Regions from separate parts of the Ureibacillus thermophilus genome, predicted to be linked through region 2. Evidence: predicted binding sites of a transcription regulator. Region 2 holds the regulator's gene; the other holds the start of a gene.
What was found. Region 2 encodes CtsR, which represses protease genes until heat stress. Its sites were predicted from a motif close to ATGGTCAATAAAGGTCAAACA; they were not measured.
Positions count from the first base shown of each region.

Region 1: the regulator CtsR is predicted to act here: its motif matches at 2,084-2,104, upstream of clpP (ATP-dependent Clp endopeptidase proteolytic subunit ClpP).

Region 1 covers NZ_CP036528.1:2,710,668-2,715,004, reverse strand. The annotation lists gene whiA (DNA-binding protein WhiA) at 1-906, shown strand, start outside; gene DKZ56_RS13685 (HPr family phosphocarrier protein) at 998-1,255, shown strand; gene clpP (ATP-dependent Clp endopeptidase proteolytic subunit ClpP) at 1,404-1,994, opposite strand; tRNA gene DKZ56_RS13675 (tRNA-Arg) at 2,304-2,378, shown strand; gene DKZ56_RS13670 (basic amino acid ABC transporter substrate-binding protein) at 2,762-3,571, shown strand; gene DKZ56_RS13665 (amino acid ABC transporter permease) at 3,592-4,305, shown strand; gene DKZ56_RS13660 (amino acid ABC transporter ATP-binding protein) at 4,302-4,337, shown strand, end outside.
Region 2 covers NZ_CP036528.1:597,814-602,150, forward strand. The annotation lists partial or broken gene DKZ56_RS15925 (protoglobin domain-containing protein) at 1-285, opposite strand, end outside; gene DKZ56_RS02855 (hypothetical protein) at 423-650, shown strand; gene DKZ56_RS02860 (DUF4870 domain-containing protein) at 867-1,172, shown strand; gene DKZ56_RS02865 (CtsR family transcriptional regulator) at 1,378-1,842, shown strand; gene DKZ56_RS02870 (UvrB/UvrC motif-containing protein) at 1,857-2,411, shown strand; gene mcsB (protein-arginine kinase McsB) at 2,408-3,502, shown strand; gene DKZ56_RS02880 (ATP-dependent Clp protease ATP-binding subunit) at 3,492-4,337, shown strand, end outside.

The sequences.
Region 1 (4,337 bases), 900 kb from region 2:
GAGGCAAACGATCAATGTTTGAAAGCAGAACTTTCTGCCATTATTCGAATGAATGGGACTCTATCCTTTTCAAATAAACAGTTAAGTTTAGATGTCCAAACGGAGAATGCCGCTATTGCCAGAAGAATTTATACGATGCTCAAAAAGCTATATCCGTATAATGTGGAGCTTTTAGTTCGTAAAAAAATGAGGCTCAAAAAGAATAATGTCTATATTTGCCGCATTCGAGAAGGTGCCCGAGAAATCTTGGAAGATCTTGACATCCTTCAGGGGGATTTTCAGTTAAATCATTCCATCTCCTCCTCGCTGCTAAAAACGAATATGCAAAAAAGAGCTTATTTAAGAGGCGCTTTTTTAGCAGGCGGTTCGGTCAACAATCCTGAAACATCTTCTTATCATTTGGAAATTCACTCCATGTATAAAGAGCACAGTGAAGCATTAGCCAATTTAATGAATGAATTTCAATTGAATGCCAAAACCATCGATCGCAAAAAAGGGTATATCACTTATTTGAAAGAAGCAGAGAAAATTTCGGAATTTCTTGGACTTGCAGGCGCCTTTCAAGCAATGCTAAAGTTTGAAGATGTGCGTATTCTTAGAGATATGCGAAATAGCGTCAACCGCATCGTCAACTGCGAAACGGCCAATTTGAATAAAACCATTGGTGCCGCTCTAAGACAAGTGGAAAATATTAAATTTATCGATGAAACAATCGGCATCGATCAATTGCCGGAAAAATTAAGAGAAGTTGCGAGACTGCGCATCGAACATCAGGACGTTACATTAAAAGAGCTTGGGGAAATGATTTCAACAGGCACAGTCAGCAAATCCGGCATTAATCACCGCTTGAGAAAAATTGATGAAATTGCGGAAAAGTTACGGCGCGGTGAAAAAGTGATAAAATAATTTCTAAGAACCGCATTGTTCTTTTCATATAATTTCGATAAGATAAATATAAAAATGTGATGAACGGTGTAGAAAGGGTGTGGAAAGTGATATGGTTGAAACCACAGTGGAAGTTAAATTAAAAAACGGTTTGCAAGCTCGCCAGGCAGCTCTGTTTGTCCAAGAGGCAAATCGTTATAAATCTGATATCTTTTTGCAAAAAGACGAGAAAAAAGTCAATGCAAAATCTATTATGGGCATCATGAGCTTAGCCATTGCAAGAGGTACAACGGTAAAGCTGATTGCAGAGGGCAATGATGAAAACGAGGCAATTGAAGGGTTATCTTCATTCATCACAAATGAAGCATAATTTATTTAATTTTTGAAAACGCTCGCAATTTTTCGAAGCTATTCGAGAATTGTGAGTTTTTTTATTTTATGCATAACTTTTCCTGCAGGCAGCTTTGTTTGACGCACAAAAAACCGGGCTGTCTACTTCGACAGCCCGGTTTCTCACATTATTTTTGTTCGCTGGATGAAATAATATGGTCGATTAAACCATATTCTTTTGCTTGCTCAGCAGTCATGAAGTTATCGCGGTCAGTATCTTGTGCGATTTTTTCGATTGGTTGGCCCGTATGATCAGCCAACAATTTGTTTAATTTATCGCGCAAGAATAAAATGCGTTTTGCTGCAATTTCGATTTCAGTCGCTTGACCTTGAGCGCCGCCTAATGGCTGGTGAATCATCACTTCTGCGTTTGGCAATGCATAACGTTTTCCTTTTGCACCAGCTGAAAGGAGGAAAGCACCCATTGATGCTGCCATTCCGATGCATATTGTTTGCACATCTGGTTTAATGTATTGCATTGTATCATAGATGGCCATCCCTGCTGTAATGGAACCACCAGGTGAGTTGATGTATAAAGAAATATCTTTATCAGGATCTTCTGCTTCTAAAAATAATAATTGTGCGACAATTGAGTTTGCAACATTATCATCAATTGGGCTGCCAAGTAAAATAATACGGTCTTTTAAAAGGCGAGAATAAATGTCGTAAGCACGCTCACCACGGTTTGTTTGTTCAATGACTGTAGGAACTAAGATCATCGTATGTCCTCCTTAAGCAAATAATTATTCTAAATAATCTACGTACCGAAACAAAATTTGTTTCAGCTTGTATGTTTATCATACACATTATAGTCAATAATGGTCAAATATAAAGTCCCGCATTTATTGAATTTACAAAATCTATACGTTTAGTTTGCAGAAAAATTTCTTTTTGTTTTAAAGGTTGAATTATTTTGAAGTCCTGTGTATAATATTAAAGTCGTAAGTATTCAAAAAAAGTTCTATGCATATTCTATATTATATGAAAAATACAATAAAATATGCAAAAAATGGAAACTTTATTCACTCGCCCTCGTGGTGTAATGGATAACACTCAAGATTCCGGTTCTTGCAATGGGGGTTCGATTCCCTCCGAGGGCGCCATTTTACTGTTTAATAGAATATATTAAGTAAGTAAAATTATTAGTTAGCAGCTTAAAGAATACAAGTGGATGGATAGATAGGGGATAAAATGACGTGATTCATTTTACCCCTTATTTATTCCTAAGGCAAAATTTCAGATTAAATATAATAAATCATTGATTCTCCATCTCCAAGCGTATAAGCTTGAGTTGGAGAATTTTTTTCAAAATGTAAGCCCTTTCATTTTTCGGAATATTCATACTGAAAATATATTATTTTTTATTCCTATTAATTATTTGTTGTATAAATATAAAACGATTTATATAATTAAACATATCAGTACACATCATTAAATATTCGTTGTTGCTGATAAAGCTAGAAATTGACCGAAGGAGGATATTGAAATGGGTAAAAGAAATCGTGTATTTTTATTTATGTTGCTGATGGCATTTGCAGTGGTGCTAGCAGCATGCGGATCAAGCGAAAATTCATCATCTTCAAAGGATTCAAAAAGTGAAAGCGGAGAAACTAGTTTGAAAGACAAAAAAATCTTGGTGGGTACAGAAGCGACATTTGCTCCTTTTGAATATATGGACGATAACGGAAATATTGTAGGAATCGACAAAGATATTGTAGATGCCATTTTTACAGAACTCGGCATGGAATATGAAATGCGCCATGTTGGTTGGGAAGCAGTATTCCAACAAGTTCAAAACGGCGAACTTGATATGGGTGCTTCCGGTATAACAATTACAGATGAACGTAAAGAAACATTCGACTTTACTGAACCATATTTCGAAGCAACACAAGTGATTGTGGTTACGGAAGATTCACCGATTGAATCGGCAAAAGATTTAGAAGGTAAAAAAGTTTCTGTACAAATCAACTCTACAGGACACCAAGCAGCGAAAAAACTTTTAGGAGAAACGAACCCAAATATTTTAGCGTATGAAAACCTTCCATTAGCAATCCAAGAAGTGATTAATGGAACAGCTCAAGCAGCAATTGGTGATAACGCGGTAGTTTATGAATATTTAAAAAATAATCCAAATGCAAAATTAAAAGTCATTGAAGACGATGCATTTGAAAAAGAATATTATGGTTTTATGGTGAAAAAAGGAAACAAAGAATTGCTTGATTTACTAAATGAAGGCTTACAAAAAATTAAAGAAAACGGTAAGTTAGCAGAAATTACAGGACAAGAACTTGAATAACAGTTTAGGGGGTGTTTCAGATGGAAATCCTGGATTTTCGCTGGGATATAATCTGGAACTACCGTGAATATTTCATACGGGGTATTTGGGTAACATTAATTTTGACAATATGTGGGTTTTTAGGCGGATTCATCTTCGGAGTTTTTCTTGGACTTGGGAAAAATTCAAAAAGAAAATGGCTTTATTGGCCATGTAAATTGTATATCGATTTATTCCGTGGAACTCCGCTTTTAGTTCAAATATTTATTATTCACTTAGCAGTAATTCCATCGATTTTTGGTCATTCCCTCGGATTTATGGTCTCAGGTATTGCTGCGCTAATTTTAAACTGCGCTGCCTATGTAGCTGAAATTATCCGTGCGGGGATTCAATCTATTGATAAAGGTCAAATGGAAGCGGCAAGGTCCCTCGGTTTAAATCATTTCCAAGCCATGCGGAAAGTGATTCTGCCTCAAGCCTTCCGCCGTATGATTCCCCCTCTTGGGAATGAATTTATTACTCTCTTAAAAGATTCTTCCTTAGTAACGGTGATTGCTGCCAACGATATTTTATATGCGGCAAAAGTTGTCTCCGGAACTTATTTCCGTTTCTGGGAACCATATCTTGCTGCGGCAGCCCTTTATTTAATTTTGACATTTATCGTATCGAAAATCGTTTCATTCATTGAAAAACGATTCAGTGTCGAATACAATCCGCGCAAAGATAAAAAAGATGAAGGGCGGGTTGCTGCATGATTAAAATTGAAAATCTTCATAAAAGTTTCGGC
Region 2 (4,337 bases):
TAACCGATCCATATTGGAATGTTTGTTGATTAAATCGACTAAATCTTGATTTAGCGAAATGTTATCGTAAAAAGCTTGCACCATTTTTGGAATATCATTTTCAATGATCGGTTTTAGTTGACGCAAGATGGCCAAATCATTTTTTGTCAGATGAATGATGTTCATTTGTTTCGCTATAACAGGATCATGTGAAACATCAATCAACACCTCTTGGACATATTGATTTACATCAAAAAACGGTTTTGAAATAGATTTGTTATTCTTGCTTAATCGCACAAATCTCATATGTATACCTCACTTAAAAATTATTAATATGAAATTCATTTTTCTATGTAATCAAATTCCTAAAATTGTATTTTCAACCTATACGTTGTAAAATATCATTAGTTTTATTGAATTTAAAGAAAAGGATGTTTGCGAACATGAATCAACGGAGGCTTGCGTATGTCATTGTTTCAATGGTGACGGTAGCTGTTTTTTCAATGCTCATGTTAAATAATATGTTTGAAGAAGTTCCTAAAAATCATAAGATTTTAATTGTCATCAGCGCTACGCTTTTTTCAGGCTTTTTAGCCCGAGCCCTTTTCCCAACTGAACATCCTGATGAGGTAGACTCAAAAAATTTAAAAGAAAATAATAAAAAAGATTAAATAAAAGCTGCTCATTTGAGCAGTTTTTTTCTTTTTTTCACATAATAGCATATAACGCAGGACCTTCTAAAGATTTTTTTGTCTATGAATTGATAAATATGGGAAAAATACGAAAATAAAAGGAAAAATTTTTTCAGGAATTTGAAACTATTCAAAGAGCCATTCGTAAAAATATATAACAAGATATTAATAAATTTAAACGGGAGTTGAAAATAGATGGAAGAAAAGTGGGCAAAAGTTATTATTCACGCAAGTGCATTTTTTGCTCCGGTTTTAGTGCCAATATTATTTTTTCTAATTAGCCAAGAGGAGACAATCAAACGTCTTTCTATCCAAGCGTTACTATTCCAATTTGTCATGTGGGTGTTAATCGGTATTTCGACAGTACTTAGTTTTGTATTAATCGGTATTCCGTTCTTAATCATTTTCGGCATTATGACTTTGGTTGTACCGATTATCGGAATTTTCAATGCGCTTCGAGAAAATGAATGGAACTATCCGATTGTAGGACGATGGGTGTAAACAGCAATTATTTCCAATTACTGTATAGTATTTTGATGAATTGAATAGATTAAATAAAAATCGGCAAACGTAATGTTAATTGCGTCTTGTCGATTTTTTTCCCCCTCCATTTTGTCAAGGGTTTTTATTTGCAAATATAAAAAAATGGACATATAATAAAGTCAAAGAAAGTCAAAGTCAAAAAGCGAGGTGAATTGACATGAATATGAAAAATATTTCCGATTTGATTGAAGGGTATTTAAAACGGATTATCGAATTAGATGATAAAGGACATATTGAAATCAAACGTAGCGAATTAGCCGACAAATTCCAATGCGTTCCCTCGCAAATAAATTATGTCATCAATACACGATTCACGGTGGAAAAAGGCTATCTTGTTGAAAGTAAACGAGGTGGCGGTGGATATATTCGAATTTTTCGTGTGAAGCCGAGCTCAAAAGTGGAGTTGATCGATCATTTAATTAAGCAAATCGAAAATGGCGCCACTCAAAATATGGCGGAAGATATCATATATCGATTGCTGGAAGAAGGAGTAATCATGGAAAAGGAAGCAAGGTTAATGCTCGCAGCCGTTAACCGTGATACGCTGAAGCTTCAACTACCAACTCGCGATGAACTAAGGTCGGCCATTTTAAAAGCGATGTTACTAACTTTAAAATATGAAAAATGATGAGGTGGTAGGTTATGCTTTGTGAACACTGTAAGCAACGGGAAGCAACGGTAACTGTTACACAAATCATCAATGGTCATAAAAGCGAAAAACATTATTGTGAAGTATGTGCAGCCCAGTTTCATCCTTTCAACTTTGAATTTCATAAAGAAGAACCTTTTCCGATTCATCAATTACTTTCCAACTGGTTTGGCATGCCGCTTTTGAAAAATGATGTGCAAGAAAGACCTGTTCAGCCCTCCGTTCAAACGACTGCATGCCCAGCTTGCGGATTTACATTTCGTAAATTTTTAAATGAGGGGAAATTAGGCTGTCCTCAATGCTATGAAACTTTCAGGGAAAAACTTCCGCAAGTGCTTGAAAAAATTCAGGCAGGAACGAAACATACAGGCAAAAGACCTGGGCAAAAAGCGGATAACAATCGCCTCTTGAAAAAACAAATTGAGCATGCCCGTGAACAAATGCAATTAGCCATTCAAGATGAGCGATTTGAAGATGCAGCGAGATTCCGAGATGAAATCAAAGAACTGGAACGTAAGCTTGAAATGGGAGGTGTGGATACACCATGAACCTAGACTATTTCTTAAAAGCAGAAGCACCAAGCTGGATGGGGGATGGAGGTTCGGAAGATGACATTGTCATTTCCACCCGCGTTCGGTTGGCAAGAAATTTAGAAGGTTTTCGGTTTCCATTGATTTTTACTGATGAGGAAGCGAAAACTATCGACCAAATGGTGGCGCAAGCCTTTTATCAATTAAACGATGAAAAACATAATTTTTCCCATTTTACGATTCAGGAAATGCCTGCGTTAAAACGGCAAGTACTTGTAGAGAAACATCTAATTAGCCCGATGCTTGCAGGAAAAGAAAAGTTCGCATCAGTGATTATCTCGCAAGATGAAGCCATCAGTGTCATGGTCAATGAAGAAGACCATTTAAGAATTCAATGTTTAGCCCCTGGCCTTAAATTAGTCGAAACTTATGAAATGGCGAATAAATTAGATAGCCAGTTGGAAAAACTTTTACCGTTTGCTTTCCATAACGATTTCGGCTATTTAACGAGCTGTCCGACAAATGTAGGTACCGGTTTAAGAGCCTCTGTTATGATGCATTTGCCTGGGCTTTCAATGACAAAACAAATCAAAGCTTTAACGCAAATGCTCGCTCGCTTCGGCATGGTGGTGAGAGGCATTTACGGTGAAGGCAGCGAAAACTTAGGAAATATGTATCAAATTTCAAATCAAGTCACTCTTGGAAAATCTGAAGATGAAATTATCGATGATTTACAAGAAGTCGTGATGCAAATTATCGAACAAGAACGAAAAGCAAGACAAGCGCTTTTAGCCCAATCAGCCATTGCTTTGGAAGACCGCATCCACCGGGCTTACGGTACATTGAAACATGCGCGGATTATGACGAGCGAAGAAGCGGCTACTTGTTTATCCAATGTTCGATTAGGTGTCGATTTGGGAATCATTCAAGATGTTCCAAAGCATATTTTGAATGAGTGTACAATTCTTATTCAACCTGGATTTGTACAACAATATGCAGGCACTACATTAGAACCGGCTGAACGGGATGTATTCCGAGCAAAATTAATACGGGAAAAATTAAATAATGGAAAATTAAAACGAAAAGGAGAGGAAAAATATGATGTTTAATCGATTTACTCAACGCGCTCAAAAAGTGTTGCAGTTGGCACAAGAAGAAGCGATTCGTTGGAAACATGAATCCATCGGCACAGAACACATCCTGCTTGGGCTTATTCGAGAAGGCGGAGGTATCGCCGCAAAAGCCTTAGAAGCAATTGATGTAACGCCAGAAATGATTGAACGAGGCATTGAAGAATTAGTAGGAAAAGGAACAAAAGACGTAGGACCAATTGTACACTATACACCTAGAGCGAAAAAAGTTATTGAACTAGCCGTTGATGAATCGCGGAAATTAGGCCACGCTTACATCGGTACAGAACACATTTTGCTTGCGTTAATTCGAGAAGGCGAGGGTGTTGCAGCGCGCGTGCTTGCAAATGCTGGTGTAAGCCTCAATAAAGCTCGCCAACAAGTGTTATTGCTCCTTGGAAGCAACGATGTTTCCCAAAACTCAAATCCTGCGCAAACAGTTAGCACACCAACCCTTGACAGTTTGGCAAGGGATTTAACAGCCATTGCCCGTGAAGGCGGACTTGACCCAGTGATTGGACGCAGCAAAGAAATCACACGGGTTATTGAGGTTCTTTCCCGCCGTACAAAAAACAACCCAGTGTTGATTGGGGAACCGGGTGTAGGTAAAACGGCTATTGCAGAAGGCCTTGCGCAACAAATCGTGAACAACGAAGTACCTGAGACTTTGCGCGATAAACGTGTCATGACTCTTGATATGGGTACAGTTGTTGCAGGTACAAAATACCGCGGTGAATTTGAAGACCGTTTGAAAAAAGTGATGGATGAAATTCGCCAAGCCGGCAACATCATCTTGTTCATCGATGAGCTTCAT